3 regions of the Paenibacillus diazotrophicus genome follow, and region 3 is predicted to be linked to each of the others. Evidence: predicted binding sites of a transcription regulator. Region 3 holds the regulator's gene; each other region holds the start of a gene.
The links. The regulator Rex, encoded in region 3, represses fermentation and respiration genes when NADH is low (regulators of the CRP and FNR family bind a similar motif). The targets are predictions, from matches to a motif close to TTGTGAAATATTTCACAA.

Region 1: the regulator Rex is predicted to act here: its motif matches at 1,667-1,684, upstream of ACAN54_RS09710 (helical membrane plugin domain-containing protein).
Region 2: the regulator Rex is predicted to act here: its motif matches at 1,723-1,740, upstream of adhE (bifunctional acetaldehyde-CoA/alcohol dehydrogenase).

Annotation. Positions count from the first base shown of each region.
Region 1 covers NZ_JBGJZN010000001.1:2,118,883-2,122,148, reverse strand. The annotation lists gene ACAN54_RS09720 (alpha-galactosidase) at 1-739, shown strand, start outside; gene ACAN54_RS09715 (nitroreductase family protein) at 823-1,443, opposite strand; gene ACAN54_RS09710 (helical membrane plugin domain-containing protein) at 1,776-2,183, shown strand; gene ACAN54_RS09705 (NAD(P)/FAD-dependent oxidoreductase) at 2,202-3,266, shown strand, end outside.
Region 2 covers NZ_JBGJZN010000008.1:86,671-89,936, reverse strand. The annotation lists gene adhE (bifunctional acetaldehyde-CoA/alcohol dehydrogenase) at 1-1,647, opposite strand, end outside; gene ACAN54_RS24905 (hypothetical protein) at 2,065-2,457, opposite strand; gene ACAN54_RS24900 (AgrD family cyclic lactone autoinducer peptide) at 2,471-2,581, opposite strand; gene ACAN54_RS24895 (accessory gene regulator ArgB-like protein) at 2,578-3,102, opposite strand; gene ACAN54_RS24890 (hypothetical protein) at 3,095-3,266, opposite strand, start outside.
Region 3 covers NZ_JBGJZN010000008.1:312,973-316,238, forward strand. The annotation lists gene dinG (ATP-dependent DNA helicase DinG) at 1-893, shown strand, start outside; gene ACAN54_RS26040 (redox-sensing transcriptional repressor Rex) at 1,073-1,726, shown strand; gene ACAN54_RS26045 (amidohydrolase) at 1,713-3,014, shown strand; gene ACAN54_RS26050 (cell wall elongation regulator TseB-like domain-containing protein) at 3,059-3,266, shown strand, end outside.

The DNA of each region.
Region 1 (3,266 bases), on a different contig from region 3:
GACAGAGATCGGATCTGCACAGCTGCCACCGGAGAGACAAAGGGAAACAGCACACCGTTATATGCTTGGTCTATATGGTGTGCTTGAGCGAATCACTTCGGAGTTCCCGAATGTGCTGTTCGAGAGCTGCTCCGGAGGCGGGGGACGCTTTGATCCCGGGATGCTCTTTTATATGCCTCAGACCTGGACGAGTGACAACACCGATGCCATCAGCCGGCTCAAAATCCAGTACGGCACAAGTATCGTCTATCCGCTGAGCGCCATGGGCAGCCATGTGTCGGCGGTTCCGAACCATCAGGTGCAGCGTAACACATCCCTCGAACTCCGTGGACATGTGGCCATGTCGGGTAATTTCGGCTATGAGCTGGATTTGACGAAGTTCACAGAGGAAGAAAAAGCAGCGGTAAAAGCGCAGGTGGCGCTCTACAAAGAACTGCGTACGCTTGTCCAGTTTGGAGAGCAGTACCGGCTTCGTAGTCCTTTTGAAGGGAATGAGACGGCGTGGCTGATTGCGGCGGAGGATCAGTCGGAAGCTGTGGTCGTCTATGTCCGCACCTTGGCTGAGCCCAATGATAAGCTATACCACTTGCGTCTTAAGGGTCTTGATCCGGCTGCAGATTATGAATGGCTGGAAGGCGGAGGCGTATATGGGGGCGACCATCTGATGTATGCGGGATTGCCGCTACCTGCGTTACACGGTGATTTTCAAAGTGTCCTGTGGCGCTTCCGCAGAGTGTAGAGCTTGGGGATTGCCGCAGTGTTATGTTTAAGCAAAAAGAGCCATCCGGGTTGCCCGGATGGCTCTTTTTGGGTACGTCTTGTTTACTCAAAAAACTCAACGAACTCATTAATCGGCTTACGGTAGCCGCGGGGTCTGATCTTGTGCTTATTGTCTTTGCCGATGGTAATCATCATGACCGGCACCATATGATCCGGTAAATTCAGAGTCGCCTTGAGGGCTTCAGGATCAAAACCAATCATCGGGCAGGTATCCCAGCCCTTGTCCTTGGCGATCAGCATGAACTGCATCGCTGACAGGGAGGCATTGCGGATCGCTTCATCGCGCTGAAAAGCATCATTTCCAATGTAGGAGCCATTGATGGCTTCGATGGTTCCTTCATATTCTTCCTCGCTCATCGCTCCCAGCATTTTTAGGCCGCTATAAATTTCCGGTGCCTGCAGATACGCATTCTTGTCTCCGAGTACAACGATGACGGCGGATGCTGTATGGATTTTGTACTGGCCATAGGCGGCTTCGCGGACTTTTTCTTTCAAGTCTTCATCAGCGACTACTTTATAATGGGCGTGCTGCAGATTATAGGCTGAAGGGGCTAGACGGGCCAGCGAGAACATTTCCTCCAGTTCACTCTTAGAAATCTTGATGCCCTCTACGAAGTTGTTTGCTGATCTGCGTGCTTGAACCAATTCTGAAAAAGTGCCCATGTTCATTCCTCCATTGTGTATGTAGTAGTTAATAATTATAAATAGCTAATATTAATAAATATACTTACTATTTGTTACTTACTAAACATACCATGGCATTTTCCCTTCGTCAATGACTAAATGTAATACGGTACTAAATTTTTTTATGAAATAGAGGGAATTATCGAAATCCGAAGAATAGAAGTGATTTTAATCACAAAATGGGGCTATTCCGGCAAAAAGATTGTGACATTTATTACATGAGGAATGTTATAATAATCACATTGATTATGAGTTGTATCATTTCGTCCCATTTCTATATGAAATAAAGCTAATGTAAAGGAGCGCTCATTATGTCAGAAACCATTACGCAATCAAAAATTAATGAAGAACTTATGGATCAGCTCTTGAAGCCTGAGGTGCAGGAGTCCTTAACCACACTGGTGGAGCAGCTTCCCCAGATTACGCAGCTGATTGGTGCTTTATCCAAGTCGCTTGATTTTGTGCAGGCTGTTGCATCCGATGATGTGCTGAAGAATGATACAGTGGGTGCTATCAAAGAGCTTGCTGAGCCGGTAGTAGATAGGGTAAAAACGATGGCAGCTACTGTGATCGAAGCCAAGGATCGTGCCAATGAGAGCAGTGAAACGATCAGCCTGTTCGGTATGATGCGTATGATTAAAGATCCGCAGATGCAAAAAATGCTTCGTTTCATGAATGCTTATCTGCAGGTCAGCGGCGAACGTAATCCACATCAATAAGGACGGAGGAAAATTATTATGTCAAAACATATCGTGATTCTCGGTGCAGGCTATGGCGGTCTCCTGAGTGCTATTAACGTGCGTAAATATATGAGTAAGGCAGAAGCCAAAATTACAGTTGTCAATCAGTATCCGACACACCAGATTATTACCGAGCTCCATCGTCTGGCTGCAGGGAGTGCATCGGAACAAGCTGTAGCCATGCCGCTCACCAAGCTTTTTGCCGGAAAAGACATTGATCTTAAAATAGCCAAGGTGAAGTCATTCTCCGTCGATAACAAGCAGGTGCAGCTGTCTGATGGTACAGCACTCACCTATGACGCGCTTGTTGTTGCACTTGGCAGCACTACTGCATATTTCGGCATCCCAGGGCTGGAAGAGTACAGCATGGTGCTGAAATCCGCTGCTGATGCGATCAAAATTCATTCCCATATTGAAGACCGCATTCGTGAATACTCCAAAACGAAGAATCCTGCCGATGCGGCAATTCTGATTGGAGGCGGCGGGCTGACCGGTGTCGAGCTAGTGGGCGAGATTGCTGATGTGCTGCCGAAGCTGACCAAACGGTATGGGGTAAATCCTCACGATATCAAGCTGATGCTGGTAGAAGCCGGACCCAAAATCCTTCCGGTATTGCCGGATCATTTGATTGAACGTGCGGTAACAAGTCTGACTGCCCGTGGCGTATCCTTCCTGACGGGTCTTCCTGTAACCAATGTGGCGGGTAATGTGATTGATCTGAAGGATGGGCAGCAGATTGTAGCCAATACCTTTGTATGGACCGGTGGAGTTCAGGGCAACCCTCTTGTTGGGGAATCCGGCCTTGAAGTGAACCGTGGCCGTGCCACAGTCAATGACTTCCTTCAATCGACCTCACATCAGGATGTTTTTGTGGCAGGGGACAGCGCCGTTGTGTTCGCAGCAGATGGACGTCCATATCCGCCGACCGCACAAATCGCCTGGCAGATGGGCGAGCTGATCGGTTACAATCTGTATGCTTATCTGAATAACTCCGCATCTGAAACGTTCAGCCCGATCAACTCGGGTACCCTAGCCAGCCTGGGACGCAAAGACGGAGTGGCG
Region 2 (3,266 bases), 230 kb from region 3:
GATGATGCAGTCCGGTTGGAATCTGTTCATCATTGCAGTACCTTTTTCTACAGTAGTAGTCGATGGATCTGGTTCAACTTCCGAGAACACTTCGATCGCTACTGGAGTCTGGCGTTGACGCAGGTAATGCTCAACTCTTTCTACATAGCCCAGTTTAACCATCATTGGGTCAGTGATAATTGCTACCCGTGTGATGTCAGGCATTTTAGCCAGGTACTGAGTGGATCCTTTTTCGAAGTAAATTTTGTCAGGTACTTTAAACCATTGCATATTCACGGTACGACGGTTCACCCTTTTCACGTTGATCAGATTAATGGCAGTTACGTTCTGCGATACAGAGTTGCGGCCGTAAGATCCGCAGCCCAGAGTCAGTGAAGGGATATTCGTATTGTAGATATCGCCGATTGCGCCATGTGTGGAAGGCGAATTGACGAGAATACGTCCGGTTTGCAGACGGTGCGAGAACTTCATAATAACTTCTTCATTGTTGGAGTGAATGGCCGAGCTGTGACCCATACCGCCAAATTCAACAATCTGTGCTGCACGTTCGATACCCTGGTCTGCGTTTTTAACTTTGTAGCAAGCAAGAACCGGGCTCAATTTTTCAGCGGACAGCGGATATTTAGTACCTACACCTTCAAGTTCAGCAACCAGAATCTTAGTGCCGGCAGGAACTTGAATTCCGCACATTTCAGCAATTTTCACTGCGGATTGACCTACGATAGCAGGGTTTACTGCGCATTTTTCGACGTTCATTGCGCCGCTTGTCAGCTTGGCAGCTTCTTCTTTATTAACAAAGTAGCAGCCATTAGCGATCATTTTCTTTTTCACTTGGTCAAAAATTGCTTCTTCAATGATAACCGCTTGCTCGGAAGCACAGATCATACCATTGTCGAATGTTTTGGAAAGGATAATGTCGGTTACTGCCTGATCGATATCAGCACTCTTCTCAATGAAGGCAGGTACGTTACCAGGGCCTACGCCGAGAGCTGGTTTGCCACAGCTGTAAGCTGCTTTGACCATTGCCGAACCGCCTGTTGCCAGGATTAGTGCAACGTCCGGATTGTTCATCAGTGCGTTTGTTTTGTCCATTGTAGGAAGTTCGATCCATTGAATGCAGTTTTCAGGAGCACCAGCTTTTACAGCTGCGTCATGAAGAATCTTAGCTGCTGCAGCGCTACACTCTTGCGCAGATGGATGGAAACCGAATATAATAGGGTTACGTGTCTTAGCGGCGATCAATGCTTTAAACATCGTGGTGGATGTTGGGTTGGTTACCGGTGTGATACCCATTACGATTCCGACTGGTTCAGCAATCTTCTGGAAACTTTCGTATTGATTGTCTTCAACTACGCCTACTGTCTTATCATACTTAATGCCGTGCCAGATATATTCTGTTGCGAAGATGTTCTTCGTAATTTTGTCTTCGTAGACGCCGCGGCCTGTTTCTTCAACAGCCAGCTTTGCCAAGTACATATGCTTGTCGAGTCCTGCCAACGCCATTGCATGAACGATTGTGTTAACCTGCTCTTGATCCAGCTCCATGTAAGCCTCTTGAGCTTTCTTTGCTTTATCCACCAAAGCCTGAATATACTCTTCAGCGGTGGTTTGTTTCACTTGGGCGGCGACTTCGTTTTTAACTGCCATCTCCCTCGTCCTCCTGTCAATTTTTAGGTTGTTTTTCTCTACACATTTATCTTATCACATCCTTTACGGGTTGTATAGTGAAATCTTTCACAAAGTATAAAGTTTTTTTTGATTTGTTTTCAAAGCGCTTTCATTCGATCATATTAAGGTTATACTTACATATTATGTTTATAATCAGCGCTATTTTTGTCGTTTATGTGAACGTGAATTTTTTCACTTGACATATTTCACTGTAATACTGCTTTTCTTGTTGTTACTCCTCTATCTTATCTCTATCCATCTTCAGGGTTTCACCTCCGTTATGTACAGATCGTTGGTTCACCAGTCTGTCTTTGTGAAATTTATATTCTATAGTAAGGAACTGAGGTGAAAATAAAAAATAGAGACTGTCATCGGACAGTCCCCTCACAAGATTATCTAGCACAATATAATATTAGGATTCATTCGGGTCAGTTCTTGTTCAACAACTCTGTAACGATGATAGGCTATTGTGCAGCTTAGAGAGTTCTGGCTGCTCACAGGATCGAAATAAGCAACCTTGAAGGTCCTGTCTAGACATGCCACGTTAGCGATGTTGACCGCTGTTCCCCGATCTACGATGCTAAAAATGCATCCGGTGCTGTTAAGCGCGTTCACCCAGTACCGCAAGGGTCCCATGATGTAGTATACGCCTTCCCTCGTATGTACCAGGATAGACTGTGATTCGTTGGAATTGCATTTAAGAAACAGGATGTGTTCGAAGTAAACAGCGATGATCCCGGTAGATCCGTCAGCGGTTGCGGTAACGGATAACGTTCGCAATGGAATCAACCTGCCTTCTTATTTATTTTTTTAACAGTTCAGCGGGAATATTGCCTTTGAAAAAAAACAAAAAGCTGTTTGTGCTTACAGCAGCACTTGCAACCTTGGTCAGTACATTTGCAACCAGATTCATGATCTCACCACCTTTCCCAGCACCAGTGTAATGCTCTGGGCCAAAAAGCTGAACGCCAGAGCAGGTGACAATATCAGAAAGTTGAAGGCGACAAGCACTATCGCTGCCAGCTTCATATATGGATAGTATTTGGAGGGTATCGTTGATTGCTGGCTAATACCGACCGGTGCAAAAATACAGATGATAATGATAGCTGCTGCTGTTGCCGTAATAATCCAAAACTGCCCCAGTGAAAGAAGCGAAATACCTGTAAAAAGCAAGGTGGAAGCTATAGCGCATCGTAGATTGGATCTCAGATGCATACCTCCGGTCAACTGGCGAAGAATAGCAAACGAGATCAGTGTAATAACCACATCTACCGTCCGTCCGTTATATAGGGATATGCCCAGTGTCGCTGCGACAATAAATAACAGGTTGAGCATCATGGAAATGGCAAATGTAAAAACTTCAACAGAAGAAGGATGATCTGGTACAGAGCGTTTTAAAGTTACAGCCATTCTTGCCGCAAGCATTTCAATCATTCATTTTCTCCTTTTTCATGGAATAGTACATTAAGAATACAAAAGCGCTGGGAAAAAAAAGAAGACACCAGCTAGTCTCATTTTTGTACATAATGAGTGAAAACAGCAGTAAAAATAGCAAAATCCATCCAATCATTAGTACAACCTCCCAACGGGAGCGTAGC
Region 3 (3,266 bases):
GCGGTAACTATCGCGGGAAGTCGCTGCAGCTCTATGCGGTGCCAGTCGATGTCAGCGCCCAGCTTAAGGAGCTCTTTTTTGATAAAAAGAAAAGCATAGTCCTTACCTCAGCTACTTTGTCCGTTGATAAGTCCTTTCAATTTATGATTGACAATCTGGGACTTAGTGAATCCGCAGAACAAGGAAGGCTGATGACAGCTCTGCTCCCGTCGCCGTTTAAATACCGTGAACAGGCTCTTCTGGTCATCCCGCGTGATTTCCCCAGTGTCAAAGGCAGCGTGGGCGATGCCCGTTTTGTCGATAAGCTGGTGCACTCATTGGCTGAGGCAGCTGTGGCAACACGGGGGCGGATGCTTGTACTTTTCACTTCTTATAAAATGCTGCGCCAGGTCTATGATCCTCTGAAGGAGGCACTCCTCTCTGAGGATATCACTGTACTGGGGCAGGGAGTGGAAGGGGGCAGCCGGAGCAAGCTGATCCGGCGTTTTCAGGATAGTGCAGCTTCTGTGCTCCTTGGAACCAGCAGCTTCTGGGAAGGTGTGGATATTCCCGGGGAGGCTTTAACCTGCCTTGCCATTGTCAGATTGCCTTTTCAGCCGCCGAACCATCCGCTTGCGGAGGCTAAGGCTGAACTGCTTCAGGCTCAGAAAAAGAACCCGTTTATGAAGTTGTCAGTCCCCCAGGCCGTTATTCGTTTCAAGCAGGGTTTCGGACGTCTGGTGCGTACTGCGCAAGATCGGGGTATTGTTATTGTATACGATACAAGGGTTATTGAATCTTATTATGGAAAGTACTTTCTCTATTCGCTGCCTGGACCCAAGATGGAACATATGCTGACAGATCAGATGGTTCCGCGAATTGCGGAATGGCTGGAAGACGGCAGTGTATCTTAACCTGCAATCATTTCTATTATAGTCAAAGAACAACAAAACTCCGTTTTCTTGGCGTCCGGTTCTGCTGTGACGCCGGGGAATGGACTAAGCTCACAAAACTTGGTTTATGCTTACGAAGTAAGTTTTGTACGAAGTAATATTATGATGCAATGCTCACAAAACTTTTAGGAGGAGAAAATATGAAATCGGATAAAATATCGGAGGCCGTGGTACGCAGACTTCCAGTGTATCTGCGCTTCCTGAACGATCTCCTGAAGCGTGAAATCTCCACCGTATCTTCCCAGGAACTGGGACAAAAGCTTGAACTGAATCCAGCCCAAATCCGCAAGGATCTGGCTTATTTCGGGGATTTCGGCAGAAAGGGTATCGGTTATGATGTCTCATACCTCATTGAGAAAATCCGCCATATCCTGAAGCTTGACCAACAGATCAACGTGGCGCTGGTGGGGGCAGGTAATCTTGGTCACGCTCTCTCTAATTACAATGCCTACTTGAAGGACACCATGAAAATCACTGCTGTATTTGATTCCTATGCTCCCAAGGTGGGGCAGCAGATTAACTCACTTACCGTGCAGCCCATGGAAGAATTGGGAAGCACAATCCGTAAGCAGGGCATCCGTATTGGAATTATTACGGTACCGGATAGCGAAGCGCAGAACGTTGCCGATATTCTGGTCGATTCAGGCATTGAGGCCATTCTTAATTTTGCACCGGTGATCTTGAAGACCCCGTCTAATATCAGGGTTCATGCCGCTGATTTTACTACTGATTTGCAGAGTCTCGCCTATTATTTGCATGATGGAAAGGACGAAGTGGAAGATGCACAGCAATAAGATTGTAATTGTAAACGGCCGATTTCTGGTTCCGGGTACTGAGACACCAGTACTAAGCGGCTATATGACTATAGAAAAGGATATCATCACATACATAGGAGAAGCCAAACCTGTCATTGAAGAAGGTACGCAGACTATTGACGGAAGCCGCCTGCTGTTCATGCCGGGGCTGGTCAATACCCATGGTCATACAGCAATGTCGCTCCTTCGCGGATACGGTGACGACATGGTCCTTCAGAATTGGCTGCAGGAGAAAATGTGGCCAATGGAAGAAAAGTTCACCGGAGACGATGTTTTTTGGGGAACCTCATTGTCTGTACTGGAAATGCTGAAGGGCGGCACAACCACCTTCCTGGACATGTATGATCATATGGACAGGGTTGCCGAGGTTTCAGAACAATCGGGCATGCGTGCTGTACTTATGCGCGGGGTTATCGGACTTTGTCCGGAGGATGTGCAGAACCATAAACTGGCAGAAGCGATAGCCTTTGCCCGCAATTGGCATGGCAAGGCGGATGGAAGAATCACGACAATGATATCCCCGCATGCCCCTTACACTTGTCCTCCTGAATTTTTCGTAAAGTTTGTTCAGGCTGCCCATGATCTGGACCTGCCTATGCATACGCACATGTCGGAAACCCGGCGGGAAGTTGAACAGAATGCGGCGGATTACGGCTTGCGTCCTGTTGCACATCTGGAGAAGCTGGGGATGTTCACCCGCCCGTCGCTTGTGGCTCACGGAGTTCATTTGAATGATGAAGAAATAGAGATTTTAGCCCGCTACAACGTAGGGGTATCGCATAATCCTGGCAGTAACTTGAAGCTCGCAAGCGGGGTAGCACGGGTACCGGAGCTGCTGCGGGCGGGAGTCAAGGTATCGCTGGGCACGGACGGTGCTGCAAGCAACAACAACCTGGATATGTTCGAGGAGATGCGCCTGGCTGCTCTGATCCACAAAGGTGTGAGCGGAGATCCGACAGCTGTACCGGCACCGGAAGCATTGCTGATGGCGACCGAATATGGTGCACAGTCCATATTCCTTGGCAATACAGGACGGCTGGCTCCAGGGATGAAGGCAGACTTCATAGCTCTAAATATCGACCAGCCCCACTTCCTTCCGCATACGGATTTGCTTTCCCATGCCGTCTATTCGGCAAGTGCCAACGATGTAGAACATGTATGGGTGGACGGCAAGCAAGTGGTGAAGAATGGTCAATGCCTGACCTTGGATGAGGAGCTTATCCGCCGCAAGGCGCAGGAGACCTTCGAGGGCCTGCTGAAACGGTAAATGAACAGGATCAATGACGCATCCAGAAGAAAGGGAGCTGCACTTTGAAGAAAAGAAGAAAATGGCTTCTGCTGGGGATCCTCCTGGTTCTGCTCCTTCTGTTCGGACTAAGCCAGTTCTATGCTTACGTGATGAAAGACCAGTGGAACGAACGCAGTGCAGCCAGAGAGGTTGCTGAAGCAAGGGCAGGGCTGACCAAGGTAACCAAAGCACAGAAGTCCGTCTGGGACGAAAATTCGATATACTGGGTGC